2 regions of the Streptomyces sp. NPDC085524 genome follow, and region 1 is predicted to be linked to the other one. Evidence: riboswitches for the same ligand, from Rfam matches in the RefSeq annotation. Region 1 holds a riboswitch; the other holds the start of a gene.
The links. Region 1 has a riboswitch for ZMP and ZTP ahead of ACIGFK_RS23240 (bifunctional 5,10-methylenetetrahydrofolate dehydrogenase/5,10-methenyltetrahydrofolate cyclohydrolase). Riboswitches for the same ligand answer to the same signal wherever they lie in the genome.
Positions count from the first base shown of each region.

Region 1 (11,905 bases):
TTCATCGCGGGGGCGGGCGCGGCGGCCACCGCGGGGGCCCTGTCCACCGCCGTGGCGGCGGGTCCCGCGGCCGCCGCGACGGCGGCCTCCCCCGCCCAGGCGCCGCCGAACGGCCGCCGGGTCGCGGTGCTCGGCGGCGGGGTGGCCGGGCTGACCGCGGCGCACGAGCTCGCCGAGCGGGGCTACGCCGTCACCGTGTACGAGCGCCGGGCGCTCGGCGGCAAGGCCCGCAGCATGGACGTCCCGGGCAGCGCCCGCGGCGGCCGGCGGCCGCTGCCCGCGGAGCACGGCTTCCGCTTCATCCCCGGCATCTACCACAACCTGCCCGACACGATGCGGCGCATCCCCTTCCCCGGGAACGCGAACGGCGTGTGGGACAACCTCGTCGCCCCGCGCGAGATGATGTTCGCCAGGTCGGGCGGCCGCGAGGACCTGCGCGGACCGATCCCGTGGCCGGAGCACTCCCCCGCCGAGCTGACGCCCGACGAGCTGCGCCGGGCCCTCACCGGGATCCTGCAGTCCCTGGTCCGGCTGCCCCTGCACGAGACGGCGTACTTCGTGAACCGCGTGCTCGTCTTCCTGACCAGCTGCGACGAGCGCCGCAACGACGTCTGGGAGCGGACCCCCTGGTGGGAGTTCGTGCGCGCGGAGCAGATGTCGAGCGAGTACCAGCGCATCCTCGCCGTCGGCATCACCCGCAACATCGTGGCGACCAAGGCCGAGGAGGCCTCCACCCGTACGGTCGGCACCCTCGGCGAGGCCTTCGTCTTCAACCTGCTGGGGCGCGGCGCGGACGGCCCGCCGGACCGGATCCTGAACCTGCCGACCAACGAGGCGTGGATAGACCCCTGGGAGGCCCATCTGCGCTCCCTGGGAGTGGAGTTCAGGATCGGCTGGACCGTGCGCGAGGTCCGGTACGGGGGCGGCGGGGTGAGCGGGGTCGTCGTGGAGGGCCCGGACGGCGCCCGGCAGACCGCCACCGCCGACCACTACGTCAGCGCACTGCCCGTGGAGCACGCCCGCCGCACCTGGAGCGCGGAGCTGCGGGCCGCCGACCCGATGCTGGGGCGCTGCGACAGGCTGGAGACGGACTGGATGACGGGCATCCAGTTCTACCTCACCGAACGCGCCCCGCTGGTCCACGGGCACCTCAACTGCATCGACTCGCCCTGGTCGTTGACCGCGATCCAGCAGGCGGAGCACTGGCCCTCGCGGGACTTCCCCGCCGACTACGGCGACGGGACGGCGGTCGACTGCCTGTCGGTGGACATCTCGGAGTGGGACAAGCCCGGGATCCTCTACGGGAAGACGGCCAAGCAGTGCACGCGCGAGGAGGTGGCGCGCGAGGTGTGGGCGCAGCTGAAGGCCTCCCTCAACGACACCGGCAAGACCCTCCTCAGCGACTCCAGGCTGCACTCCTGGCACCTGGACCCGGGTGTGGACGGGCTGGGTACCCCGAACCCCACCAACCAGGACGAACTGCTGATCCACCCGGTGGGCACCTTCCACAACCGGCCGAGCGCCGGCACCCGCATCCCGAACTTCTTCCTCAGCGGGGACTACGTGGCGGTGGACATCGACCTCGCGACGATGGAGGGCGCGAACACCTCGGCCCGGGCGGCGGTCAACTCGCTGCTGGACCGCGACGGCTCCCCGAGCGCGCGGTGCACGGTCCAACCGCTGTACCGGGCGCCGGAGGTCGAACCCGCCAAGCGGCACGACCTGTGGCGCTACCGTCTCGGCCTGCGGAATGTCCTCGACATGGGCTGAACCGGGCCGACTTGGGCCGCAGGTCTCGGATACCGTCGTGAGCATGACCACCACGACACCCACGGTCGGCGCCCTGCTGCGCACCTGGCGGGAGCGGCGCGGGATCAGCCAGCTGGAACTGGCGGGCCGCGCCGACTCCTCGTCCCGGCACATCAGCTTCATCGAGACCGGACGGTCCCGGCCGAGCGAGGAGATGGTCCTGCGGCTCGCCGACCGCCTCGACGTACCCGTACGCGAGCGCAACGCGCTTCTCCTGGCGGCGGGTTACGCCCCGCACTACGCGCAGACGGCCCTGGACGACCCGTCGATGGAGACGCTGCGCGAGGGCATGCAGCGGCTGCTGACCGGCTACGAGCCCTATCCGGCGCTGGTCGTGGACGCCACGTACGACGTCGTCGCCGCCAACCGGGGCATCATGATGCTGATGGAGGGGCTGCCGGAGCACCTGCTGACGCCGCCCCTGAACGCCATGCGGATCACCCTGCACCCCGAGGGCCTCGCCCCGCGCATCCACAACCTCAAGGAGTGGCGCGGACACCTGCTGGCCCAGATGGAGCGGCAGATCGCGCTGGCCCGCTCCGAACCGCTGCGCGCGCTGTACGAGGAGGTCGCTGCGTACCCGGTGCCGGACCGCCCGGGCGACGCCGCACCGGAGGAGGCCGTCCCGTACATCGCGCTGCCGCTGGTCATCGAGCACGACGGCCACCTGCTGTCCTTCGTGTCGTCGATCGCCACCTTCAACACGCCGATGGACGTGACCGTCGCCGAGCTGGCCATCGAGACGATGCTCCCGGCCGACCCGGCGACGGTGAAGTACCTGCGCTCACTCGGCGACTGAGCGCAGGGCGAGCTGCTGGAACAGGGCGAACGAGGCCACGGTGAGGCCCTGCGCCGGGATCCACACCAGCCCGGCGGTGGTGGGCGTGAACCAGACCAGCAGGGAGACCAGACTGAGCACGGCCCACGCGTAGTTCGTCTCGATGACCAGCTTCACGGCGAAGGTGTTCGGCCGGCGCCGCGAGGCGAGCCAGCCGACCGCGGCGCCGTACGCCACGAGCAGGATCCCGAGCTCCAGCAGCAGTCCCTGACCGACCCCGAGCAGCCGGCCGAGGGGGGCGGAGAAGGCCGCGTACGCCAGCCCGTTGCCGGTGGTCACCACGGAGTCGAGGGCGAGGAAGCGGCGCAGTGCGGTCTGCGGCTCGGTGGTGCGGGCGAGGGTGCCGAACAGGGTTGCGGACATGGGGAATCAGCCTCCATCGAGGTCGAACGGCGGGGTGGGGTACCGGGTTCCGGCCCTGAGTGCTCCCCCAGACTTCGTCCGGGAGGTGCCTCCTGCTCCGGAACCCGATGGCTCCACCTTGCCGCCCCCGCGCGACGGGGTCGATTACCTCAGGGGTCATGCCCGTTGCGCGCCCGTCGCCCGCCCGTTGCGCGCCCGCGGCTTCGACCGGGCCGCGGGAAGCCTGGCTTCCACTGGTTCGGCGGGGTACGGCCGGTTAGGCTTCACGGAGCCCAGCCCACTCGAACGTTTTGTCGACTTATGGAGAATCGGTGCGTGGAGGGTCACGTGTCCGGGGTCCGCGCCGGCTGCCTCCCGGCCGACCACACCGCGCCGCAGCCCCCGCGCACGGCCCCGACAGAGAGCACGACACGATGACCCAGACCTCCCCGCCCCGCCGCGCCGTCGTGATCGGCGGCAGCCTGGCCGGAATGCTCGCGGCCGCCGTCCTCTCCGAGTACGCCGCGGTCACCGTCGTCGACGCGGACCCGCTGCCCGCCGGCCCGGCGCCGCGGCGCGGACTCCCGCAGGCCAGGCACACCCACCTGTTGTGGTCGGGCGGCGCCCGCGCCATAGAGGAGATCCTGCCCGGCATCACCGGCGACTGGACGCGCGCGGGCGCCATCCGCCGCAGCCTGCCCACCGACCTCGCCACCATGACGGCCCAGGGCTGGATCCCCCGCGTCCAGGAGAAGCAGTTCAACATCTCCTGCAGCCGCGACCTCCTCGACTCGGTGGTGCGCGCCCGGGTCACCGCCCTGAAGGGGGTCTCCACCCTCCAGGAGAGCCGGGTCAGGGCCCTGGAGGGTACGGCGGCCCGGGTCACCGGCGTCCGCGTCGACACCCCCCGGGAACAGGGGCTGCTGCTGGAGGCCGACCTCGTGGTCGACGCCAGCGGACGCGGCTCGCGCGCCCGCACCTGGCTCGACGCACTGGGCGTGACCGGCATCCGGCAGGCCGAGGTCGACTCCGGTCTCGTCTACGCGACCAGGATCTTCGAAGCCCCCGCCGGAGCCCACGAGATGGGCTTCCCCATCGTCAACGTGCAGTCCGACCCCCGGGTGCCCGTCCCCGGGCAGACGGCCACCGTCGTGCCCATCGAGAACGGCCAGTGGCAGGCCACCCTCTCCGGGACCCGGGGCGGCCAGCCCACCGGCGACCCCGATGCGTTCATCCCCTTCGCCAAGGGCGTCCGGGACCCGATCGTCGGCGAACTCCTCGAAGACAGGAAGCCCCTGTCGGACGTCGCCGTCACCCAGGGCACCGCCAACCGCCGGATCTACTTCGAGAAGGCCGCCCTGCCGGACGGCTTCTTCGCCGTCGGCGACTCGGTGGCCACCTTCAATCCGCTGTACGGGCAGGGCATGACGGTCGCCGCCCAGGGGATCCTGGCCGTCCGGGCCCTGCTCCGGGGGAAGGGACTCGGCGACCCCGGCTTCGGCCGGGCGGCGCAGCGCGCGATCGCTCCGCAGGTGGGCACCGCTTGGGAGCTCGCCACCACGCAGGACATCCTGTACCCGGGGGCCACCGCCACCGGGATGGAGGCGGCGGCCGGGTCCGGGCTGCTCGACCGGTACGTCGGCCGGCTGATGAGGGGCGCCACCACCGACGAGGCGCTCACGGCGGCCCTGTTCAAGGTGGTCACCATGAGCAGCGCGCCCACCCACTGGTTCACCCCGTCCGTCGTCTGGCACGTACTGCGCGCGACGGACCGCACCGCCCCGCAGGCTCCCCCGCTCAGCTCCGCCGAACTGGCCGTCGCGGGCCTCAGGCCGCCCGTGCAGGGGCTCCGCCGGTGAGGACCACGGGCGCCCGTCACGCCTCTGGCCGCAGAACGGGCTGAACGGCCGCGGATCGGCCTTCCGGCCCCGCCCGCTGCGCCCTTCGCCCCCCTGCGCCCTGCGCCCCGCGCCCCGGGAAAGCACGACGCCCCGGGCCCGAAGGCCCGGGGCGTTCGCCGTACGCGTACGGCGTCCCGCCCGGCGGGGCTCAGAGCTCCGCGAGGTCCAGCCCGGCCTGCGCCGCGGCGGCCTGGACGGTCTGCTCCAGCAGGACCGCGATGGTCATCGGGCCGACACCGCCCGGGACCGGGGTGATCAGCGAGGCGCGGGCTGCGGCCGACTCGAAGTGGACGTCGCCGACGTTGCCCTCGTTGTACCCGGCGTCCAGGACGACCGCGCCCGGCTTGATGTCCTCGCCCCGGATGAACTCGGCCTTGCCGACCGCGGCGACGAGCACGTCCGCCTGGCGCACGATGGAGGACAGGTCCTGGGTGCGGGAGTGACAGTAGGTGACGGTGGCGTTCTGCTCCAGCAGCAGCATTCCGGCCGGCTTGCCCAGGATCGCGCTGCGGCCGACGACCACGGCGTGCTTGCCGGTCAGGTCCACGTCATAGGCGGCGAGCAGCCGCATGATGCCGCCGGGGGTGCAGGAGACGAAGCCCGGCAGCCCGAAGCCCATGGCGGCGAAGGAGTGCATGGTGACCCCGTCGACGTCCTTGCCGGGGGCGATGGCCTCGAAGGCGGCGCGCTCGTCGATGTGGTGCGGGACGGGGTGCTGGAGCAGGATGCCGCTGATCTCCGGGTCCTCGGAGAGCGCGGTGATGGCGGCCACCAGCTCCTCGGTGGTGGTCCCGGCCGGCAGCTCCACGTGGCGGGAGGTGATCCCGGCCTTGGCGCAGCGGTTCTGCTTCATGCGGACGTAGGTCACGGAGGCGGGGTCCTCGCCGACCAGCACGGTCGCGAGGCACGGCGCGGTACCGGTGCGCTCGGTGATCTTCGCCGCGTAGGCGGCCGTCTGCTCCGAGATGCGGCGGGCGAGGGCCGTGCCGTCCATCAGCTGGGCAGTGGCAGTGGCAGTCTGGGCAGTCGTCACGGGGTCTCCTGAACGTCGCTGCGGATCGCGGTTCGCCCAGGCGCGCGGCAGACGGCGTACCCGAGTACGCCGGGCCGCTCCCCGGTGGTGATCCACCCGAACGCCAGTCACGGCCCGCATCCACTGTAGTCGACATATCCGGTGGTCCACCGGCGCCCGGCCTGCGAGGATCAAGGCATGACGCGCACTTTCGACCATCTTGTCGCGGAAGCCGAGTCGGTCTCCGTGGACGGCTGGGACTTCTCCTGGCTCGACGGCCGGGCGACCGAACAGCGTCCCTCCTGGGGCTACCAGGGGCTACTGCGGGAGCGCCTGGCCCGCGTCCGGTCCGCCCTGGACATCCAGACGGGCGGGGGCGAGGTCCTCGCCGGGGCCGCCCCGCTGCCTCCGCTGACCGCGGCCACCGAGTCCTGGCCGCCCAACATCGACAGGGCGACCCGGCTGCTGCACCCGCTCGGCGCGGTCGTGGTGGCGGACACGGACGAGCCGCCGCTGCCCTTCGGCGACGAGGCCTTCGAGCTCGTCGCCAGCCGGCATCCGGTGACCATCTGGTGGAACGAGATCGCCCGGGTGCTGACCCCCGGCGGGACCTACCTGTCCCAGCAGGTCGGGCCGGCGAGCGTCTTCGAGCTCGTCGAGTACTTCCTCGGCCCCCAGCCGGAGGACGTCCGGGGCGCGCGGCACCCCGACGATGCCGTGAGTGACGCCACAAAGGCCGGCCTCGAAGTCCTCGACCTCCGCTCCGAACGGCTCCGCACGGAGTTCCACGACATCGGAGCCGTGATCTACTTCCTCCGGAAGGTGATCTGGATGGTGCCCGGCTTCACGGTCGGGCAGTACCGGGACCGGTTGCGCGAGCTGCACGAACAGATCGAACGTGACGGCCCGTTCGTCGCACACACCGCCCGTTTCCTCATCGAAGCCCGCAAAACGGACTAACGTTGGAGGCGGACGGAATCGCGCCCGACAGGTTGCCCGTCCACAGCGTGGCGCAGGTCACTCAATTCAGCGCGTAACGAATCGACTCGAGCGTGCGATGAACCGACAGGTGTCCTCGCGCGGCCCGGAATACAGACCTCCTCGGGCCTGTTTCCCAAGTTCGCGCGATGATGTCCCGCCGATCCCTTATCTGCTCGCAACGAGAGGCTCCTTGTGTCGCTCAGCCCGTCCCGTACGTTCCCTCCGGAGATCGCCGAATCGGAGGCCCTCGTCGCGCTCGTCGAGCGCGGCCGCGAGCAGGGTCACATCAACGGTGACGACGTGCGCCAGGCCTTCGAGGCCGGCCGCATCCCGGTGGACCAGTGGAAGCGGGTCCTGCGCAGCCTGAACCAGGTCCTGGACGAGGAGGGCGTCGCCCTCCACGTCAGCGCCGCCCCCGCCACGAAGGCCGCCGCCAAGAAGCCCCGCAAGGCAGCCGCCGCCCCTGCCCGGACCGTGACCAAGAAGGCCGTCGCCCCGCCGCGCCCCATCGGCGCGCGCAAGACGGCCGCCACCAGCACCCCGGCCACGGCCTCGGCGATATCCGCTTCGCCGGCCGCTGCAGCCGCCGACGAGGTGACGGCCGACACGGTCGCCGCCGAGCCGAAGAAGCGCACGGTCAAGAAGACCGCCGCGAAGAAGACCGCAGTCAAGAAGACCGCGGCTGCCAAGAAGACCGGTGCCAAGGACGCCGACGAGGGCGAGAACCCGGTCGTCGAGGGCGAGGACTGGGCAGCCGAGGACCTGGTCGACGAGCCCGAGGAAGAGGCCCCCAAGGCCGGCGGGCAGGGCTTCGTCCTGTCCGACGACGACGAGGACGACGCCCCGGCGCAGACGGTCATGGTCGCCGGCGCCACCGCCGACCCCGTCAAGGACTACCTCAAGCTCATCGGCAAGGTGCCGCTCCTCAACGCCGAGCAGGAGGTCGAGCTCGCCAAGCGCATCGAGGCGGGCCTGTTCTCCGAGTACAAGCTCGAAGAGGAGGAGGACCACAAGCCCGCCTTCAAGCGCGAGCTGGAGATCCTGGTCGAGGACGGCCGCCGGGCCAAGAACCACCTGCTGGAGGCCAACCTCCGCCTCGTGGTCTCCCTGGCCAAGCGCTACACCGGCCGCGGCATGCTCTTCCTGGACCTGATCCAGGAGGGCAACGTCGGCCTGATCCGCGCCGTGGAGAAGTTCGACTACACCAAGGGCTTCAAGTTCTCCACGTACGCGACCTGGTGGATCCGCCAGGCGATCACGCGCGCCATGGCCGACCAGTCGCGCACCATCCGCATCCCCGTGCACATGGTCGAGATCATCAACAAGCTCGCCCGCGTGCAGCGCCAGATGCTCCAGGACCTGGGCCGCGAGCCCACCCCGGAGGAGCTGGGCAAGGAACTCGACATGACCCCCGAGAAGGTCATCGAGGTCCAGAAGTACGGCCGTGAGCCGATCTCCCTGCACACCCCGCTGGGTGAGGAGGGCGACAGCGAGTTCGGTGACCTCATCGAGGACTCCGAGGCGGTCGTGCCGGCCGACGCGGTCTCCTTCACCTTCCTCCAGGAGCAGCTCCAGTCGATCCTGGGCACGCTCTCGGAGCGCGAGGCGGGCGTGGTATCCATGCGTTACGGCCTCAACGACGGCCAGCCGAAGACGCTGGACGAGATCGGCCGCGTGTACGGGGTGACCCGTGAGCGCATCCGCCAGATCGAGTCCAAGACCATGTCGAAGCTGCGCCACCCGTCGCGTTCGCAGGTGCTGCGCGACTACCTGGACTGAGCTGGCCCCCGGCACACGACGCCCCCGCACCGCCGTCCGGCGGTGCGGGGGCGTCGCCGTTCCCGGGAGGCCCGGGCCGCGCTCAGGTCAGGCGGAAGACCGGCCCCTTCGGCGTGAACGGCAGGGTGGCGCCCTGCGGGATCAGGAACGCGTGCTCGCGCCGGATCCGCAGGGTGTCGCACCAGCCGTCCGTGATCACCAGGACCGGGGCCCCGGGCGGGAAGTCCTCCGCCCGGAGCAGCAGGTCCACGCCCGGTTGCAGCTCGGTGCCGCCGCGGCCGTGGACCTTCACACGCCCGGCGATCTCCATCGGCGGGAGATAGCCCGCGTCGTACGGCGCCGCGTCGCAGAAGACGACCCGGGCGGCCGGGACGTCCCGGGCCTCCGCGTACGAGGCGATGGCGCCCAGCGCCTTGCCGAGCAGGGCGGCGCTCATCGAGCCCGAGCTGTCCAGCACCACGCCGAAGGTGCAGCGGGCCACCTCCTCGGGCGCGAACCAGCGGCCCGCGCGCGCAATGTCCGGGGTGGAGGCCTGGCGGCGGGCCGGGCGCGCGTACGACCGCACGGGCTCGGGCCGCGGCACGAACTCGTCGAACCAGCGGGCGAGCTTCGCGTCCCACGGCACGGGCGGGTGGGCCAGCGCCCGGATCTCCTGGACCAGCCCGGCGGGCAGCAGCCCGCGCTCCCCGTGCACGTGCAGGTCGAAGCCCTGGACCAGGCCGCGCCGGTAGAACTCGTCGAGGTCCGCGTACGGGCGGCGGGCGCCGTGCGGGAGCGGCTCGCCCAGGATGTCCCCGCAGCCCTTGCCGCGCAGGGTCGCGAGCCGCCGCATGCGGCGCAGGTCGCCGGCGATCCGGTCGTAGACCTCCTCGACCGAGAGCCCCTTCAGCAGCGGGTCGTACAGCAGGCCCTCCGGCATGCTGCCGATCCGCATCTCCACCAGCCAGCCGTTGACGACGTAGTCCGCGGCCACGTTGTGCAGGTACGGGTCCCGGGCGCCGCGGCGCTCGCCGTGGCGCAGGGCGGCGTGCAGCATCTCGTGGGCCAGGATGAACCGCCACTCCTCGTCGTCGAAGCTGCGCAGCGGGTTGATGTAGATCTCTCCGGCGGTGGAGCTGACGGCGGCGATCGCGATGCCCTGGGCGCGGGCCAGCTCGGCGTCGGCGACGACGGTCAGGCCGGACGCCAGGCCGCCGAGGAGGGGGTAGGAGGAGACGAACCAGTTCAGCGCGTGGTCCCAGGGGCGCAGGACGCGGCCCTCGTGGCCGCCGGCCACGGCCATGGTGGCGGAGACGGCCCGGGTGAGTGCGTGCGCGAAGGCGGTCTCCCAGTCGGGGACCGCGATGGCCGGGGTCGGCCAGCCGACCAGGACCTGGTCGGGGTGGTCCCCGGCGGTGCCGCAGTTCTCGTAGGCGGGCGGGATGCCGTCGCGGCGCCAGCGGGCGGCGATCAGTTCCTCGTCCCCGCCGGGGCACTCGGCCGGGAGGTGGTCGGGGGCCCGGCCGACCGGGAACGTCAGCAGGAACCGGTTGACGACGGCGCAGCGGGCGGCGAGGTCGAAGCGGTCGGGCTGCTCGCGGTCGTCCTCCTTGGCCGCCGGGACGTGCCCGAAGCCGAGGTGGAGCAGGGCGTGCGCGAGGGCCCAGGCCCACTCCCTCGGCTCGGCCCGCTTGGTGGGGTGGACGTGGAGGGTGCCGTTGGACGTGACGGCGACCAGGCCCCCGGCGGGGGTGGCGGCGCACCGGGTCTCGCGGCAAATCTTGCCGTTGACGGCGCCGAGCGCCGGGTTCCGCTTGACCAGGGCCAGGCCCTCGGCGAAGGCCTGGGCGGCCGGATCGGGCTTGTCCTTCTTGCCCCGCGCACCACGGCTCATACGGCGACCCCGTGCGGCGCGGGGCGGTGCGGCGCGGGGCGGTGCGGCGCGGGTCCGTGCGGCGCGGGTCCGTTGCCCGCCCGGGAGGGCACCCCGCTCATCGGCGGGCCTCGACCAGGCGGGGCATGTCGCGGGCGGCCTCGATCAGGAACCAGCCGGGCAGGACCGGCAGGCCGTCGGCGTCGTCGGCGATGACGGTCTGGGCGACCTCGACCGAGATCTCGGCGAGCTGCACGAGCAGCGACTTGGCCCGGTAGGCGGTCTCGCGCATGCCGGGCGAGACGTGGGTCTTGTCCGCGGGCAGGTCCTTGACCAGGCGGCCTCGGAAGGCGTCGGCCAGGTAGTACAGCAGGTCCCGGTCCTCCAGGCCGCGCGGCCAGTTCGCGTCCCCCTTCATGATCGCCTCGATGCCGTAGGCATGGCGGACGATCTTCGCGTAGCCGCAGAAGGAGACGGCGTGCGCCGGGGTGAGGGTGCCGTGCGCGATCACCTTCAGGGTCTGCTCGTCGAGGCCGGACCCGAAGGAATGGAGGGCGTCGGAGAGCATGTGCCAGGAGCGCGGGGTGGAGAACGGCTCCTCCGTCTTCGGCGGCTGGGACCAGAGGTGGTCGGGGCGGTCGGTGAGGTAGTCGGTGATCCAGGGGTGGATGCCGCTCTCGCCCGCCCAGACCAGCCAGTCCTGCGCGGAGGCCGTCAGGTGCACGTGGGTCAGGCGGTTCACGAGGGCCGAGGCGATGGGCCGGGCCAGCGCGTTGTCGGTCGCCCGGTTGCCGGCACCGATCACGACGGAACCCTCGGGGAGCTCGTAGGAGCCGATCCGGCGGTCCAGGATCAGCGAGTAGAAGGCCTTCTGCACATCGGGGCTCGCGGCGTTGAGCTCGTCGAGGAAGAGGCAGTACGGCTCGTCGCGCGCGATGACCTCGGGCGGGCAGAAGACGGACCGGCCGTCACGGATCTGCGGTACGCCGACCAGGTCCTCCGGGGCCAGCTGCGTGCCGAGGAGGCTCACGCATTCCAGGCCGAGGGAGTCGGCGAACTTCCGTACCAGCGAGGACTTTCCGATTCCGGGTGCGCCCCAGATGAAGACGGGCCGCACGGTCGCGAGGCCGAGGAGCAGTTCGGGGAGCTGGGCGGGGGTGACGGCGACGGCGGCCTGCACGAAAGCGGTGTCCTCAGGGCTGGGGTACGTGGTGCGCCCAGTCTGGTCGCACCACGTGCCCGGGAGCATCCGGTTTTCGGCCCGCCCGCGGGCCCGGGCTCCGGCCCGCCCACCGACCCGCCCACCGGCCCGCCCGCGGGCCCGGGCTCCGGCCCGTCCGCCGGCCGGGTTCCGGCTCAGACGGCCGTGTGCTCCAGCAGGTGCTTCAGCT
Region 1 is NZ_JBITTH010000015.1:39,180-51,084, forward strand. Features, by position in the region: gene ACIGFK_RS23220 (FAD-dependent oxidoreductase) at 1-1,770, shown strand, start outside; gene ACIGFK_RS23225 (helix-turn-helix domain-containing protein) at 1,814-2,608, shown strand; gene ACIGFK_RS23230 (hypothetical protein) at 2,594-3,010, opposite strand; gene ACIGFK_RS23235 (NAD(P)/FAD-dependent oxidoreductase) at 3,424-4,848, shown strand; gene ACIGFK_RS23240 (bifunctional 5,10-methylenetetrahydrofolate dehydrogenase/5,10-methenyltetrahydrofolate cyclohydrolase) at 5,039-5,884, opposite strand; ZMP/ZTP riboswitch at 5,951-6,044, opposite strand; gene ACIGFK_RS23245 (methyltransferase domain-containing protein) at 6,101-6,862, shown strand; gene ACIGFK_RS23250 (RNA polymerase sigma factor) at 7,076-8,662, shown strand; gene ACIGFK_RS23255 (hypothetical protein) at 8,745-10,535, opposite strand; gene ACIGFK_RS23260 (ATP-binding protein) at 10,633-11,694, opposite strand; gene ACIGFK_RS23265 (SRPBCC family protein) at 11,871-11,905, opposite strand, start outside.

Region 2 (16,053 bases), on a different contig from region 1:
ACCATCACACCGGCCAGGTCCGTCTTCAGCGCGCCGTAGCCCTTGCCCTCGTACTTCGCCACCAGCTCGGGGATGGTCTCGCCCGTGAGCGTGGAGTAGATCGTGAGCAGGTTGCTGACGCCGGGCTTCTTCTCCGTGTCGAAGCGGATCTCCGTCTCGGTGTCGGTGACCGCGCTCTTGACCTTCTTCTCGGTGACCTTGGGCTCGTCGAGGAGGTTGATCAGACCCTTGGGGGAGGACGCGGACTTCGACATCTTGATCGAGGGGTCCTGGAGGTCGTAGATCTTCGCGGTCTCCTTGACGATGTGCGCGGCAGGGAGCGTGAAGGTCTGGCCGAAGCGCTGGTTGAAGCGCTCCGCGAGGTCGCGGGTCAGCTCGACGTGCTGGCGCTGGTCCTCGCCGACGGGGACGGAGTGCGCCTGGTAGAGCAGGATGTCGGCGACCTGGAGGATCGGGTACGTGAACAGGCCGACGCTGGCGCTGCCGACTCCGCCCTTGGCGGACTTGTCCTTGAACTGGGTCATCCGGCTGGCCTCGCCGAAGCCGGTGATGCAGTTCATGACCCAGGCGAGCTGCGCGTGCTCGGGCACGTGGCTCTGGACGAAGAGCGTGCAGCGCTCGGGGTCGAGGCCGGCGGCGAGGAGCTGCGCGGCGGAGAGGCGGGTGTTCGCGCGCAGGGCCGCCGGGTCCTGCGGCATGGTGATCGCGTGCAGGTCGACGACCATGTAGAACGCGTCGTGCGTCTCCTGCAGGGCGACGTACTGGCGGATGGCTCCGAGGTAGTTCCCGAGGTGGAACGAACCGGAGGTGGGCTGGATGCCGGAGAGCGCGCGAGGACGATCAGAAGCCATGGCTTCATTCTCTCAGGTGCGGGGGCGGGCTCGGGCCCGCCGGTGTCCGGAACCCGATGGAGAATGCGTGCGGCCGGACCGCGCCCCCTTGCGGCGGGGCGGGCGCGCCGGCCGTACCACCGGGTAGCGCGGTGGCCGAATCCCACCCCGGCCGAGCGACCGCTTTCCACCGGTCCGCTGCGCGGGGGTCCCTGGGGCTCCGCCCCGGAACCCGCGCCTCACACGCCGGCGGGGCTGGTTTCGGCTGAGCGCCGTCCTCCGGCCCCGCCGGGGGAATTGCAGCCCCTCCGGCGTCTGAGGAGCGGGGGTCCGGGGGCGGAGCCCCCGGCAACGGCGCCGCACCCGACGACTCGGGGCGCGGGGGGTCAGGCCAGGGGGAGGCCCGGGGCCGGGAAGGCGGCCATCAGGGACGTGACCTCGGCCCGGACGGCGGCAAGGGCCGCCTCGTCGGCCTTCGCCGCGGCGTCGACCGAGCGCGCGATCCAGTCCGCGACCACCGGCATGTGCTCGACCCCGAGGCCGCGGGACGTCAGCGACGGCGTGCCGATGCGGACACCGGACGGGTCGAACGGCTTGCGCGTGTCGAAGGGGACGGTGTTGTAGTTGACCACGATGCCCGCGCGGTCCAGCGCCTTCGCCGCGACCTTGCCCGGGACCTCGCGCGAGGTGAGGTCCATCAGGATCAGGTGGTTGTCCGTGCCGCCCGAGACCAGGTCGAAGCCCCGCTCCAGCAGCGCCTCCGCCAGCGCCTTCGCGTTGGCGACGACCGCGTGCGCGTACGCCGTGAAGGACGGCTGCGCCGCCTCGTGGAGGGCGACCGCGATGCCCGCCGTCGTCTGGTTGTGCGGGCCGCCCTGCAGACCCGGGAAGACCGCCTTGTCGATGGCCTTCGCGTGCTCCTCCCGGCACATCAGCATCGCGCCGCGCGGACCCCGCAGGGTCTTGTGCGTGGTCGTGGAGATCACGTCCACGTGCCCCGCCGGGGACGGGTGCGCGCCGCCCGCGATCAGGCCCGCGATGTGCGCCACGTCGGCGACCAGGATCGAGCCCGCCTCCTCGGCGATCGACGCGAAGGCCTCGAAGTCGATGGTGCGCGGCAGCGCGGTGCCGCCGCAGAAGAGGATCTTCGGCCGCTCGGCGAGGGCCAGCTCGCGCACCGCGTCGTAGTCGATGCGCCCGTCGTCCGCGCGCACGCCGTACTGCACGCCGCGGAACCAGGAGCCCGTCGCCGAGACGCCCCAGCCGTGCGTCAGGTGCCCGCCCATCGGCAGGGCCATGCCCATCACCGTGTCGCCGGGCTTCGCGAAGGCCAGGTAGACGGCGAGGTTCGCCGGGGAGCCGGAGTACGGCTGCACGTTCGCGTGGTCCACGCCGAACAGGCCCTTGGCGCGCTCGACGGCCAGGGCCTCGACGCGGTCGATGTTCTGCTGGCCCTCGTAGTAGCGGCGGCCCGGGTAGCCCTCGCTGTACTTGTTCTGCAGGACGGTGCCGGAGGCTTCGAGGACGGCCGCCGAGACGTAGTTCTCGCTCGGGATCAGGCGCAGCGTCTCGGCCTGCAGGGTCTCCTCCGCCGCGACGAAGGACGCCAGTTCGGGGTCGGTCGCGAGAAGGGCGGGATGACGGTGGTTCGCGCTCATGGCGGCTCCTCCGGGGTCGATTTCGTGTCTCGTCCCCGCGAGGCCCAGGCGAGCGGCCCTGATAGCGGTCGTGCGCGCACGACTCCCCCGGAGTTGGTTCTCCGTACGCCAGTCGCCGTGCGTACCGCCCACCTTAGCGGGCGCGCCACGAGAAAGGTTTCTCCGCCCGGTATACGAGCGAGGATGGAAAGTGACGCCACCCTCGTCACAGGCCTGACGGACGATCGGAGACCCCGTGTCGACAACTGCTGATGCCATCCGTTCCGCCGACGCGCACAGCGCGCACAACTACCACCCGCTGCCCGTCGTCGTCGCCTCCGCGGAAGGCGCGTGGATGACCGACGTGGAGGGCCGCCGCTACCTCGACATGCTCGCAGGCTATTCGGCGCTCAACTTCGGGCACGGCCACCGCCGGCTGCTCGACGCCGCCCACGCGCAGCTGGAGCGGGTCACGCTCACCTCGCGCGCCTTCCACCACGCCAGGTTCGCCGATTTCTGCACCGAGCTCGCCGCCCTGTGCGGCAAGGACATGGTGCTGCCGATGAACACGGGCGCGGAGGCCGTGGAGACGGCCGTGAAGACCGCGCGCAAGTGGGGCTACGAGGTCAAGGGCGTCCCGGACGGGCACGCCAAGATCGTGGTCGCGGCCGACAACTTCCACGGCCGGACCACCACCATCGTCTCCTTCTCCACGGACCACGACGCCCGCGACCACTTCGGCCCGTACACCCCCGGCTTCGAGATCGTCCCGTACGGCGACCTCACCGCGCTGGCGCACGCCGTCACCGAGAACACGGTGGCCGTGCTGCTGGAGCCGATCCAGGGCGAGGCGGGGGTGCTGGTGCCGCCCGCCGGATACCTCCAGGGCGTACGGGACCTCACGCGCGAGCGGAACGTCCTGTTCATGGCGGACGAGATCCAGTCGGGCCTCGGCCGGACCGGGAAGACCTTCGCCTGCGAGCACGAGGGCGTCGTCCCGGACGTCTACATCCTGGGCAAGGCGCTCGGCGGCGGCGTGGTGCCGGTGTCGGCGGTCGTCGCCGACCGGGACGTGCTCGGGGTGTTCAGGCCTGGCGAGCACGGCTCCACCTTCGGCGGGAACCCGCTCGCCTGCGCCGTCGCCCTGGAGGTGATCGCGATGCTGCGCACCGGCGAGTACCAGCAGCGCGCCACCGAGCTGGGCGACCACCTGCACCGTGAGCTGAACCTGCTGGTCGGCGGGGGTGCGGTGACGGCCGTGCGGGGGCGCGGACTCTGGGCGGGCGTCGACATCGACCCCTCGCGCGGGACGGGCCGGGACATCTCCGAGAAGCTGATGGAGCTGGGGGTGCTGGTGAAGGACACCCACGGGTCGACGATCCGCATCGCCCCGCCGCTGGTGATCAGCAAGGAGGACCTGGACTGGGGCCTGGACCAGCTCCGGTCGGTGCTGTCCGCGTAGCCGCCCGGCACCCGGAGGACCGGAGGGCGGGGCCGCCGGGCTCCGCCGGCCGGGAGGCCCGCCCGGCCGGGCCCGCCCTACAGGATCACGTGCGGGAGGAAGCGGGCGTACTCGTCCGTGACCGGCCCCGCGGATTCGCGGATGCCGAGCCCCGCCGCCTCGTCCTCGACGACCCACGCGCCGAGCACCACCCGGTTGCCGTCGAAGTCCGGCAGCGGGGCGAGACCCTGGAAGCAGTACCGCTCGCCCTCCTCCGGCGTGAACGGCTCCCCGTCGCCGCCCGCCTCGTGGAGGGTGACGCCGGCGCCTTCGCGGCCCAGCAGCGGCTTCGCGACGTAACCGGTGGTGCCGGCGAGCTCGCGCGGTCCGTCGAGGTAGGCGGGCAGCAGGTTCGGGTGCTCCGGGAAGAGCTCCCAGAGGATCGCGAGCAGCGCCTTGTTGGAGAGCAGCATCTTCCACAGCGGCTCGATCCAGCAGGTGGAACCGCTGCCGCCGCCGAGGTCGTACGTACCGAGGACCTGCGGGCCGAACTCGTCCGTGGCCAGCCACTCCCACGGGTAGAGCTTGAAGCAGCCGCGGATGAAGCGGAGCTTGTCGTCCACGAACCGGCCGGTGAGGCTGTCCCAGCCGATCTGCTCGACGGACAGGGCGTGGGTCTCGATGCCGGCCTGCTCCGCGGTCTCCTGGAGGTAGGCGACCGTCATCAGGTCCTCGCCGAGTTCGTCGGTCTCGGAGTGGGCGAAGTGCAGCACGCCCTGCGGCAGCAGTTCGGCCTGCCGGCGCCAGGCGTCGACGAGGCGCTCGTGGAGGGAGTTCCACTGGTCGGCGCCGGGGAAGCGCTCCTCCATCCAGAACCACTGCGGGCTCGCCGCCTCCACGAGGGAGGTCGGGGTGTCGGCGTTGTACTCCAGCAGCTTGGCGGGGCTGCCGCTGCCGTCGTAGCGCAGGTCGAAGCGGCCGTAGAGGGAGGGCTGTTCGGCGCGGCGCCGCCAGGAGTCGGCGATGAGCGCGGCGAGCTTCGCGTCGGTGATGCCGAGGTCGGCGAAGCGGTCGTGGTCGACGATGTGTGCGGCCGCCGCCAGGCACATGGCGTGCAGCTCCTCGACGACGTTCTCCAGCGCCTCCACTTCGGGGAGGGAGAAGGAGTAGTACGCGCTCTCGTCCCAGTAGGGGCGCAGCGAGTCGTCGGGGTAGCGGGTGAGGGGGTAGATCAGCCCCTGCTCCTCGACGGTCTTCTGCCAGTCGGGGCGGGGCTCGATGGTGTGCCGCTTCATGTGCCTGGTCCCGTGTTCCTCAGCCGCCGCTGGAGCCGGAGCTGCTGTGCCCGCCGATGCCGCCGCGGGTGACGGCGGACTTGTCGAAGCTGCCGCCGGAGACGTAGGCCCGGCCGTTGCCGGCCTTGACGGTGCCGCCGTAGTAGTACGAGCCGCGGCCGCCGCTCTTGCACTCCTTGCTGTTCAGGTGCTCCAGCGTGGAGCGGGACGCGCAGCGCTTGTCCGGCTCGTCGCTGCTGCCGCAGGCGACGAGGGTCGCCGCGAGCAGGCCCATGCCGCCGAGGGCGACCGCGCCGGAGCGCATGCGGCGCTGGCTGGTGTTGCTGCTGTCCATGTCTGCTGCTCCCCCTGGGACCCGGCGTACTGCGGGACAGAGTAGAGCGGTGCCCCGGGGCGACGGAATCCGGCCGTCGCAGAAACCGTGACCTAGAGTCAGTTCGTGCTCATTGGGATGATTTGCGCGCTGGGTGCGGCGGTCTGCTTCGGTACGGCGTCCGTTCTGCAGGCGATGGCGGCGCGGGCCGCGGAGCCCGGGACGGGCTCCGGGGTGGACCCGGCGCTGCTGATGCGGGCGGCCCGCCAGTGGCGGTATCTCGCCGGCCTCGGCCTGGACGCGGCCGGGTTCGTGCTCCAGATCATCGCGCTGCGCCACGTCCCCATCTACACGGTGGGGGCCGCGCTGGCGGCGAGCCTGGCCGTGACGGCGGTGGTCGCCTCGCGGCTGCTGAAGGTCCGGCTCTCGCGTACGGAGTGGGGCGCGGTGTGGGTGGTGTGCGCGGGGCTGCTGATGCTGGGGCTCTCCTCCGGGGAGGAGGGCTCAGGGGAGGGCTCCCTGGCCCTCAAGCTGGGGCTGCTGGGGGTGGCGGTGATGGTGCTGGCCGTGGGCGCGGCGGCCGGCCGGCTCCCCGACGGACCGCGGGCCCTCGTCCTCGGCCTGGCCTCGGGGACGGGGTTCGGGGTGGTGGAGGTGTCGGTGCGGCTCATCGACTCCTTCTCCCTGCGGGAGCTGCTCAACCCCGCGCTGTACGCCCTCCTGCTGGGCGGCGGCGCGGCGTTCCTCCTGCTCACCTCGGCGCTGGCGCGCGGTTCCGTGACGGCGGCGACGGCCGGGATGGTGCTCGGCGAGACGATCGGCCCGGCGGTGGTGGGCGTGGCCTGGCTCGGCGACCGCACCCGCGAGGGCCTGACGTGGCTCGCGGTGCTGGGCTTCGCGGTGGCCCTGGCGGGAGCCCTGGCACTGGCCCGCTTCGGCGAACCCCCGGCCCCGGCGGACCCGGCCCCGGCGTGAACCGGGGGTGCCGTGCCGCTGCGCGGGGCCGGAGCCTGCCCGGGAGGCTCAGCCGCACCGCTGCGCGGGGCTTTCCCCCACCCCGCCCCTTCCCGAACCGGGGCTCCGCCCCGGACCCCGCGCCTCCGACAGCGGCGCCGCACACTCCCTACGGCAGCACCGCGGACAGCGCGGCCAGCGCAGGGTTCCACGCGCTGTCCGACGGGGTCCCGTAGCCGACGACCACCGCCGGGCGCGGCGGGAGGTCCGCCTCGGGGTGGCGGTGGCGGGACAGGCCGTCCAGGACGAGGTCCTGCCAGGCCGCCGACTGGATCACCGAGCGTTCCGTCGCCCCCTCCGGGAGGTCCAGCACGGCGTGCAGCCCCGCCGCGATCCCCGACACCCCGACCCGGTCCCCCACCGCCGCCACCAGCTCGTCCCGCCGCCGCCGGTACCGCAGCCGCATGCCGCGCACGTGCCGGTCGTACGCCCCGGAGGTGATGAACTCCGCGAGCGTGAGCTGCTCCAGCGCGCTGGAGGTCCAGTCGGTCGGGCCCTTGACGGCCAGGACCTCCTCCACCAGCCCCGGCGGGAGCACCATCCACCCGATGCGCAGCCCCGGCGCGAGGGACTTGCTGGCCGTGCCCAGGTACACGACCCGGTCCGGGTCCAGTCCCTGCAGCGCCCCGACCGGCTGGCGGTCGTAGCGGAACTCCCCGTCGTAGTCGTCCTCCAGGATCAGCCCGCCCGTGGTCCGGGCCCAGTCCACGGCGGCCGCCCGCCGGGCCGGGGTCAGCGCGACGCCGGTCGGGAACTGGTGCGCGGGGGTCAGCAGCACCGCGCCCACGCCCGGCCCGCCCGCGCCCAGTTCGCCCGTACGGGCGCCCTCCGCGTCCACGCCCAGCGGACGCGTCCGCAGCCCCGCCTTCACGAGCAGGTCGCGGTGGATGTCCAGCCCGTACCCCTCCACCGCCACCTCCCGCACCCGCCGCGCCCGCAGCGCCCCCGCCAGCAGGGACAGCCCGTGCACGAACCCGGCGCACAGCACGATCCGTTCCGGGTCGGCGTACACCCCGCGCGCCCGTGCCAGGTACCCGGCGAGGGCCTCCCGCAGTTCGGTCCGGCCGCGCGCGTCGACCGCGTACCCGAAGGCCTCGTTCGGCGCGTTGGTCAGCGCGCGCCGGGCCGCCGAGAGCCAGGCCGCGCGCGGGAAGCCGCTCAGGTCCGGGGAGCCGGGCTGGAGGTCGTGCGCGGGCCCGCCGCGCGCGGGACGCCGTACCCGGCCGGTGGCGGCGGCCGCGGTCCGGCGCGGCCGGGCCCGTTCGGCGACCCGGGTCCCGGAGCCCTGGCGGGCCGTCAGCCAGCCCTCGGCGACGAGCTCGGCGTACGCCTCCGCGACCGTGTTCCGCGCGATTCCCAGGTCGACGGCGAGCGACCGCGAGGACGGCAGCCGGGTGCCGGCCGCCAGCCGCCCGCTGCGCGCGGCCTCGCGCAGCGCCTCGGTGAGCCCGGCCCGCAGGCCGCGCCCGGCGGAGAGGTCCAGATGCAGGTCGGCACCGAAAGTGGCCCGGGAATCCGTCATGGATATGGACCATATCGGTGGGCCGCCCGGCCCCTAGGGTTGATCACATGACCGAGACACAGAACGCACACGAGCACACGCCCCGCATGCAGATGGCGAAGGTCGCCCCCGAGGTCTACAAGGCCGTCCTGGCCCTGGAGATCGCCGCCAAGAAGGGCCTCGACCCGGCCCTCGTCGAGCTCGTGAAGATCCGAGCCTCGCAGATCAACCACTGCGCCTTCTGCATCGACATGCACACCAAGGACGCCATCGCGGCGGGCGAAAGCGTCGAGCGGATCGTGCTGCTGCCCGCGTGGGAGGAGTCGCGGCACTTCTACACGGAGAAGGAGCTCGCCGCGATCGAGCTCACCGAGGCCGTCACCGTGCTGACCGACGGCTTCGTGCCCGACGAGGTGTACGAGAAGGCCGCCAAGCACTTCGAGGAGCGCGAGCTGGCCCAGCTGATCGCCGTCATCGCGACGATCAACGTCTGGAACCGCATCGGCGTCACCACCCGCCTGGTGCCGGGCCACTACAAGCCGGGCATGTACAAGGCCTGATCCCGCGCCGGACCGGCCCGGCGCGGTACGGGGGTCCGCACCGGGCCGGCCCCGGGAACGCGGAACGCCCCGGCGGGTGAACCCGCCGGGGCGTTCCGGTGAAGCGATCCGGGATCAGATCAGGCCGAGCTCGCGCACCGCGTCGCGCTCCTCGACGAGCTCCGCCACGGAGGCGTCAATGCGCTTCCGGGAGAACTCGTTGATGTCCAGGCCCTGGACGATCTCGTACTTGCCGTCCTTGGTGGTGACGGGGAAGGAGGAGATGATGCCCTCCGGGACGCCGTAGGAGCCGTCCGACGGGATGCCCATCGAGGTCCAGTCGCCGGCGGCCGTGCCGTTGACCCAGGTGTGGACGTGGTCGATGGCGGCGTTGGCGGCCGAGGCGGCCGAGGAGGCGCCACGGGCGTCGATGATCGCGGCGCCGCGCTTGGCGACAGTCGGGATGAAGTTCTCGGCGAGCCACACCTCGTCGTTGACGACCTCGGCGGCGTTCTTGCCGGCGATCTCCGCGTGGAAGATGTCGGGGTACTGGGTCGCCGAGTGGTTGCCCCAGATGGTGAGGCGCTTGATGTCGGTGACGTCCGAGCCGGTCTTCTGGGCCAGCTGCGTGATCGCGCGGTTGTGGTCCAGGCGGGTCATCGCGGTGAAGCGCTCGGCCGGTACGTCCGGGGCGGCGGCCTGCGCGATGAGCGCGTTGGTGTTGGCCGGGTTGCCCACGACCAGGACCTTGATGTCGTCCGCGGCGTTCGCGTTGATGGCGGCGCCCTGCGGCTTGAAGATGCCGCCGTTGGCGGAGAGCAGGTCACCGCGCTCCATGCCCTTGGTGCGCGGGCGGGCGCCCACGAGCAGCGCGACGTTGGCGCCGGCGAAGCCCTGGTTCGGGTCGTCGAAGATGTCGATGCCCTTGAGGAGCGGGAAGGCGCAGTCGTCGAGCTCCATGGCGGTGCCCTCGGCGGCCTTCATGCCCTGGGGGATCTCCAGGAGGCGGAGCTTGACCGGCACGTCCGCGCCGAGCAGGTGGCCGGACGCGATGCGGAAGAGCAGCGCGTAGCCGATCTGGCCGGCGGCGCCGGTGACGGTGACATTCACGGGAGTGCGGGTCATGGCCTTCTCCGTTAGACAGCTGGCGGTTGGGGCGTCCCGCCCCATGTGCTGGAGGACGCCGCTCCCCAGTGAATCTTGATGTGAAGAGACATCCGCCGTCAGGCTATCCGACCTTCGAGCGGCTCGATCCCCCGGTCCCTGTGGTGCATGGCACACGAACCGGAGGGTTCGAAGGCGGAAGGGTGGTTCCCGCCCTGCACATCGACCCTTTCGGGCTATCCCCGGGCCTCCCTTCCGGGGTCCGCGGGGGGATTCCCCTTCGGGCCTTCCTCTCGCGGCTCACCCTTCGGGCCCCCTTCCGGCCTCCCCTTCCGGCCTCTCCTCCGGCCTCCAGGGGGCTCAGCGCACGGTGAAGCGGACCGCGTCCTCCAGGAACGGGATCTCCAGCGGCGGCTTGGGCTCGATCACCAGCGCGAGCAGCGTGATCGCCACGCCCAGCAGCCCGTACGTGACCATGTCCGTGAAGCGGGAGCGCACCGCGAGCATCCCCACCGAGGGAAGCAGCCGCCGCATCGCGGAGGCCGCGATCAGGGCGATGCCGATCACCAGGGTGCCTATGCGCGGGTGCCCCAGCGCCGTGGTCAGCAGCCCGGCCGCGGTCGCCGCGAGCACGCTGAGCATCGGCCACTGGCGGGCGGGCGTGGACACCGCACCGGGCACGGCGCGGCCGCTGCCCTCGGGGCGGGCGGTGTCCCGGGTGACGGAGGGGAAGCGGCGGGAACCGGGCGGCCGCCCCCCTGCCGCCTGCTCCGCATCGGGTTCAGCCTGCACTGGTGCTCCGCTCCGCCGCCTCGACGACATTGACCAGCAGCTGGGCGCGCGTCATGGGGCCGACACCGCCCGGGTTCGGGGAGATCCAGGCCGCCACCTCGGCGACGCCCGGGTGCACGTCGCCGACGATCTTGCCGTTCTCGTCGCGGCTGACGCCCACGTCGAGCACGGCCGCGCCGGGCTTCACGTCCTCCGGCTTGACCAGGTGCGGGACGCCGGCCGCCGCGACGACGATGTCGGCCTGGCGCAGCAGCCCGGACAGGTCGCGCGTACCGGTGTGGCAGAGGGTCACTGTGGCGTTCTCGGACTTGCGGGTCAGCAGCAGGCCGATGGAGCGCCCGACGGTGATGCCGCGGCCGAGGACGACGACGTGCGCGCCGTTGATCTCGACGTCGTGGTGGCGCAGCAGCTCGACGATGCCGTACGGGGTGCAGGGCAGCGGACCCGGCTCGTTCAGCACCAGCCGGCCGAGCGACATGGGGTGCAGGCCGTCGGCGTCCTTGAGCGGATCCATCAGCTCAAGGACCCGGTTGGTGTCGATGCCCTTGGGCAGCGGGAGTTGGACGATGTAGCCCGTGCACTCCGGGTTGTCGTTGAGCTCCCGGACGACCGCCTCGATGTCCTCCTGGGAGGCCGTCTCGGGCAGTTCGCGCTGGATGGAGGCGATGCCGACCTCGGCGCAGTCCCGGTGCTTGCCGTTGACGTACCAGCGGCTGCCCGGGTCGTCGCCGACCAGCAGGGTGCCGAGGCCGGGGGTGGTGCCCCGGGCCTTCAGGGCCGCCACACGGGCGGTCAGTTCGGACTTGATCGCGGCCGCGGTGGCCTTGCCATCGAGAATCTGGGCGGTCATGTACCCATCCTCCCGGATGGAGCGGCCCCGGTTCCAGTCACGGCCCGCTCGAGCCCCTCTCCGGTTGGCGGGCTCGGTTTCATCCAGGCAAGGAAACGCGTGCCCGGACTCGAAACCGTTGGCGTCATACCGCTGCGTGACGCTCTCACCCGCGCTTGCGTTCGGATCGCGACCGACCCTAGCGTCCTGGTCATGGCGGTTTGTTCCGTGAAGCGTGCCTTCCGATACCGCTTCTATCCGACGGAGGTGCAGGCAGCTGAGCCGTCACGGACCTTCGGCTGCGTCCGCAAGGTCTACAACCTGGCGCTCGCCGCCCGGAGTGAGGCCTGGTCGGTGCGTCGAGAACGGGTCGGCTACGGCGAGACGTCTGCGATGCTCACGGCGTGGAAGCGGACCGAGGATCTCAGCTACCTGGCCGAGGTGTCCTCAGTGCCACTCCAGCAGGCGCTGCGGCCTCTCCAGGCAGCCTTCGTGGGCTTCTGGGGGAAGCGGTCGAAGCACCCCCGCTTCAAGTCGAAGCGGAAGTCGCGAGGCTCGGCGGAGTACACGCGCAGCGCGTTCCGCTACGTGGACGGTCGCCTGACTCTGGCGAAGATGCCCGAGCCGTTGGATGTCGTTTGGTCACGTCCGCTGCCTGCGGATGCGGTGCCGACGACGGTGACCGTGTCCCATCACAGCGCCGGGCGGTGGTTCGTATCCCTGCTCTGCGAGGACACTCCCCCGTCTCCGCCAAACACCACGAACATCGTGGGCATCGACATGGGGCTGATGTCCCTCGTCGCCCTGTCGACCGGAGAAAAGATCAGCAACCGGTCGCTGCCTGTGGAACGGGCGCAAGACCTCAACGGGAGTCCTCCTCTCGATCGGGGCGGTCCGTGGTGAAGCAGGAAAAGCCACCCGTGGGAGTGGAACTCCCTTGCCGACGGGCAGGGAATGAAGTCAATGCACTTGCGCAACGATTCCCCGGCCCCGCGCGAACCAACTGGACAAGTCAAGGTCGGGCGGACGACGATGCAGGGAAAAGAGTGCCGCGGGCAGGGCCGGGGGGCGGACCGCAAGATGCAGAATTCCTCCGCGCGTTTGCCGTGCGTCCCCGCACTTCCACGGAGGAACACCCCAAATGAGCTTCGGCGACCCGAACAACCCGTACGGACAGCAGCCCCCGCAGGGCCAGCCCGGCTACGGCTACCCGCAGCAGGCCCCGCAGGGCGTCCCGCCGCAGGGCGGCTACGCCTACCCGCAGCAGGGCGCGCCCCAGGGCTACCCGGCGTACCCCGGCGGCCCCGGCGGCTACCCGGGCATGCCCATGGAGATGCCCGGCATGGTGAAGACGGCGCGCGTGCTCCTCTTCGTCGTCGGCGGCCTCCAGATCATCCTCGGCCTCGTCGCGCTGCTCGGCGGAGCCGCGCTGTCCACCACGGACAGCGGCGCGGCCGGTGACGTGGTCGGCGGCGTCGTGATCGCCCTCGGCCTCTTCATCCTCGCCCTCGGCGTGCTGGCCGTCGTCCTCGGCGCCAAGTACGCCAAGGGCGGCAACGGCGTCCGCATCACCTCGATCGTCTACGCGGCCCTGACGATCCTCGGCGGCATCATGAACTTCGCCAACACGTCCGCCAACGGCGGCCAGGGTGCGGCCGGCGGCGTCGTCAGCCTCGCCATCGGCGGCCTCATCCTCGCGGCCATGGTCTCCGCCCCCGGCGCCTCCTGGTTCAAGCGTCCGCGCTTCTGATCCCCGCACGACCCGTACGAGTCGTACGGCACGCACGGCGAAGGCCGCGACCCGCTGCAATGCGGGGCGCGGCCTTCGCCGTTGCGGAACCGGGACCCCGTGTCGGGGCCCCGGCGCCGGTGTCAGTGGAAGAAGTGGCGGGTGCCGGTGAAGTACATCGTCACGCCGGCCTTCTTCGCGGCCTCGACGACCTGCTCGTCGCGGACCGAACCGCCCGGCTGGACCACGGCCTTGATGCCCGCGGCCGTCAGGATCTCCAGCCCGTCCGGGAAGGGGAAGAAGGCGTCGGAGGCGGCGTACGAGCCCTGCGCGCGCTCGGCGCCCGCCCGCTCGACGGCGAGCTTCGCCGAGTCCACGCGGTTGACCTGGCCCATGCCGACGCCGACCGAGGCGCCGTCCTTGGCGAGCAGGATCGCGTTGGACTTGACGGCCCGGCAGGCCTTCCACGCGAAGACCAGCTCGGCGAGCTCGTCGGCGGAGAGGGCGTCGCCGGTGGCGAGGGTCCAGTTGGCCGGGTCGTCCCCCTCGGCCTGGAAGACATCGGACTGCTGGAGCAGCGCGCCGCCGGAGACCGGCTTCAGGTCGCCCGGCTGGTGCGGGGTGCCGTCCACCTTGAGCACGCGGATGTTCTTCTTCTTGGCCAGGATCTCGACCGCGCCCTCTTCGTAGGCGGGGGCGGCGATGACCTCGGTGAAGATCTCCGCGACCTGCTCGGCGAGCTCGACGGTCACCGGGCGGTTGACGGCGATGACGCCGCCGAAGGCCGACAGCGGGTCGCAGGCGTGCGCCTTGCGGTGGGCCGCGGCGACGTCGGTCGCGTCCACGGCGATGCCGCACGGGTTGGCGTGCTTGATGATCGCGACGCATGGCTCTTCGTGGTCGTAGGCGGCGCGGCGGGCGGCCTCGGTGTCCACGTAGTTGTTGAAGGACATCTCCTTGCCGTGCAGCTGCTCGGCGTTGGCGATGCCGCCCGGCTGACCGTCCGTGTAGAGGGCGGCCGCCTGGTGCGGGTTCTCGCCGTAGCGGAGGGTCGACTTGCGCTCCCAGGCGCCCGCGAGGAACTCGGGGAGGACGGCGCCCTCTTCCGGCGCGTACGCGTTCGTGAACCAGGAGGCCACGGCCACGTCGTAGGCGGCGGTGTTCTGGAAGGCCTCGGCCGCGAGCCGCTTGCGGGCGGTGAGGTCGAAGCCGCCGCCCTGGGCGGCCGCGATCACGTCGGCGTAGCGGGCCGGGCTGGTGACGACGGCGACCGACGGGTGGTTCTTGGCGGCGGCGCGGACCATCGACGGACCGCCGATGTCGATCTGCTCCACGCACTCGTCGGGAGTGGCACCCGACTGGACGGTGGCCAGGAACGGGTAGAGGTTGACGACCACCAGGTCGAAGGGCTCCACGCCCAGCTCGGCGAGCTGGTTGCGGTGGTCCTCCAGGCGCAGGTCGGCGAGGATGCCGGCGTGTACGCGCGGGTGCAGGGTCTTGACGCGGCCGTCCAGGCACTCGGGGAAGCCGGTGAGCTCCTCGACCTTGGTGACGGGCACTCCGGCGGCGGCGATCTTCGAGGCGGTGGAACCGGTGGAGACGAGCGAGACGCCCGCCTCGTGCAGGCCGCGGGCCAGGTCTTCCAGTCCCGTCTTGTCGTAGACGCTGATGAGCGCACGCCGGATCGGCCGCTGGTTCGTGGTCGGGTCGTTGCTCGCTGCGGTGTCTGCGGCGGTCACTGGATCGTTACCTTTCGTCCCTCAATGCGGTAGCCGTGCCGGGCCAGGCGCCCCACGACGTCGACGAGCAGCTGGCGCTCGACTTCCTTGATGCGCTCATGGAGAGCGGCTTCGTCGTCCTCGTCCCGCACCTCGACCACACCTTGGGCGATGATCGGACCGGTGTCCACGCCGCTGTCCACGAAGTGGACCGTGCAGCCGGTGACCTTCGCGCCGTAGGCGAGCGCGTCCCGTACGCCGTGCGCACCGGGGAAGGAGGGGAGGAGGGCGGGGTGGGTGTTGACGAACCGGCCGCCGAAGCGGTCGATGAACTTCTTGCCCACGATCTTCATGAACCCTGCGGACACCACGAGGTCCGGGGCGTACGCGTCGGTCGCCTCGGTGAGGGCGGCGTCCCACTCCTCGCGGCTCCCGTAGGCCTTGACCGGGCACACGAAGGTGGGGATCCCGGCCTTCTCGGCCCGCTCCAGGCCCGCGATGTTCTCTCGGTCGGCCCCCACGGCGACGACTTCGGCACCGAAGCCCTCGGGTCCGCCGGGGTGGGCGTCGATGGCGTCGAGCAGGGCCTGGAGGTTGGTGCCGGAACCGGAGACCAGCACGACCAGGCGGGAGGCGGCCATGGGAGGCCCTTTCTCGCGGGATTGCGGTGTTCGTCTTGTGTGGTCATACGAAACTTCGGGGTACCGATATACGGGGAACCATACGAAGCCACCGACCGCCTGCAACGATACCGGCACACCGGACGGCCCCCGAGGGACGGGGGGACGGCCGGGCGGTAGCGTCTGGCATACACGCCTCGACGTCGCCCTGACGTCCTTGACACAGGGGAAGAAACGCACCCGATGCCGGACCGCCGCCAGCCCGACTCCTCCGCCCCCTCCACGCCTTCCTCCCCCGCCACGGACGACAACCCGTTCGCGGCTCCGCCGGAGGGCCGGCCGGACCAGCCGTGGCAGCCGCGCGCCGGTGCCGGCGGCGGACCGGGGCGGGAGCCCGGGGAGGACCCGGGGAACACGGACGGCCAGGGGGGCCCGGCCCGCTGGGACCCGACGGACCCGGTCCAGCGGCGGGCGCGGTACGCGCTGCTGGCCGGCATGTGGGGCTTCTTCTTCGGGATCTTCGGCATCCCGTCGGCCGGCCTGCTGCTGGGCGCGCTGGCCCTCTACTGGGGCATCAGCGCCCTGCGCGGCCGCCCGGCCCCGGCGACGGCCGACCCGGACCAGCCCCAGTCCCAGCCCCGGCCCGGCGGCCTGGCGGCCCTGGGCCCGGCGGCCCGCCCGCAACGCACGG
Region 2 is NZ_JBITTH010000025.1:66,187-82,239, forward strand. Features, by position in the region: gene trpS (tryptophan--tRNA ligase) at 1-851, opposite strand, end outside; gene glyA (serine hydroxymethyltransferase) at 1,217-2,488, opposite strand; ZMP/ZTP riboswitch at 2,524-2,614, opposite strand; gene rocD (ornithine--oxo-acid transaminase) at 2,724-3,929, shown strand; gene ACIGFK_RS31655 (glutathionylspermidine synthase family protein) at 4,007-5,203, opposite strand; gene ACIGFK_RS31660 (hypothetical protein) at 5,223-5,537, opposite strand; gene ACIGFK_RS31665 (hypothetical protein) at 5,655-6,491, shown strand; gene ACIGFK_RS31670 (PLP-dependent aminotransferase family protein) at 6,640-8,052, opposite strand; gene ACIGFK_RS31675 (carboxymuconolactone decarboxylase family protein) at 8,100-8,591, shown strand; gene ACIGFK_RS31680 (malate dehydrogenase) at 8,706-9,695, opposite strand; gene ACIGFK_RS31685 (DUF3017 domain-containing protein) at 10,035-10,466, opposite strand; gene ACIGFK_RS31690 (bifunctional methylenetetrahydrofolate dehydrogenase/methenyltetrahydrofolate cyclohydrolase) at 10,456-11,316, opposite strand; partial or broken gene ACIGFK_RS31695 (RNA-guided endonuclease InsQ/TnpB family protein) at 11,509-12,126, shown strand; gene ACIGFK_RS31700 (hypothetical protein) at 12,437-13,045, shown strand; gene purH (bifunctional phosphoribosylaminoimidazolecarboxamide formyltransferase/IMP cyclohydrolase) at 13,168-14,763, opposite strand; gene purN (phosphoribosylglycinamide formyltransferase) at 14,760-15,383, opposite strand; gene ACIGFK_RS31715 (hypothetical protein) at 15,606-16,053, shown strand, end outside.
Region 2: another riboswitch for ZMP and ZTP. It lies ahead of glyA (serine hydroxymethyltransferase); the one in region 1 lies ahead of ACIGFK_RS23240 (bifunctional 5,10-methylenetetrahydrofolate dehydrogenase/5,10-methenyltetrahydrofolate cyclohydrolase).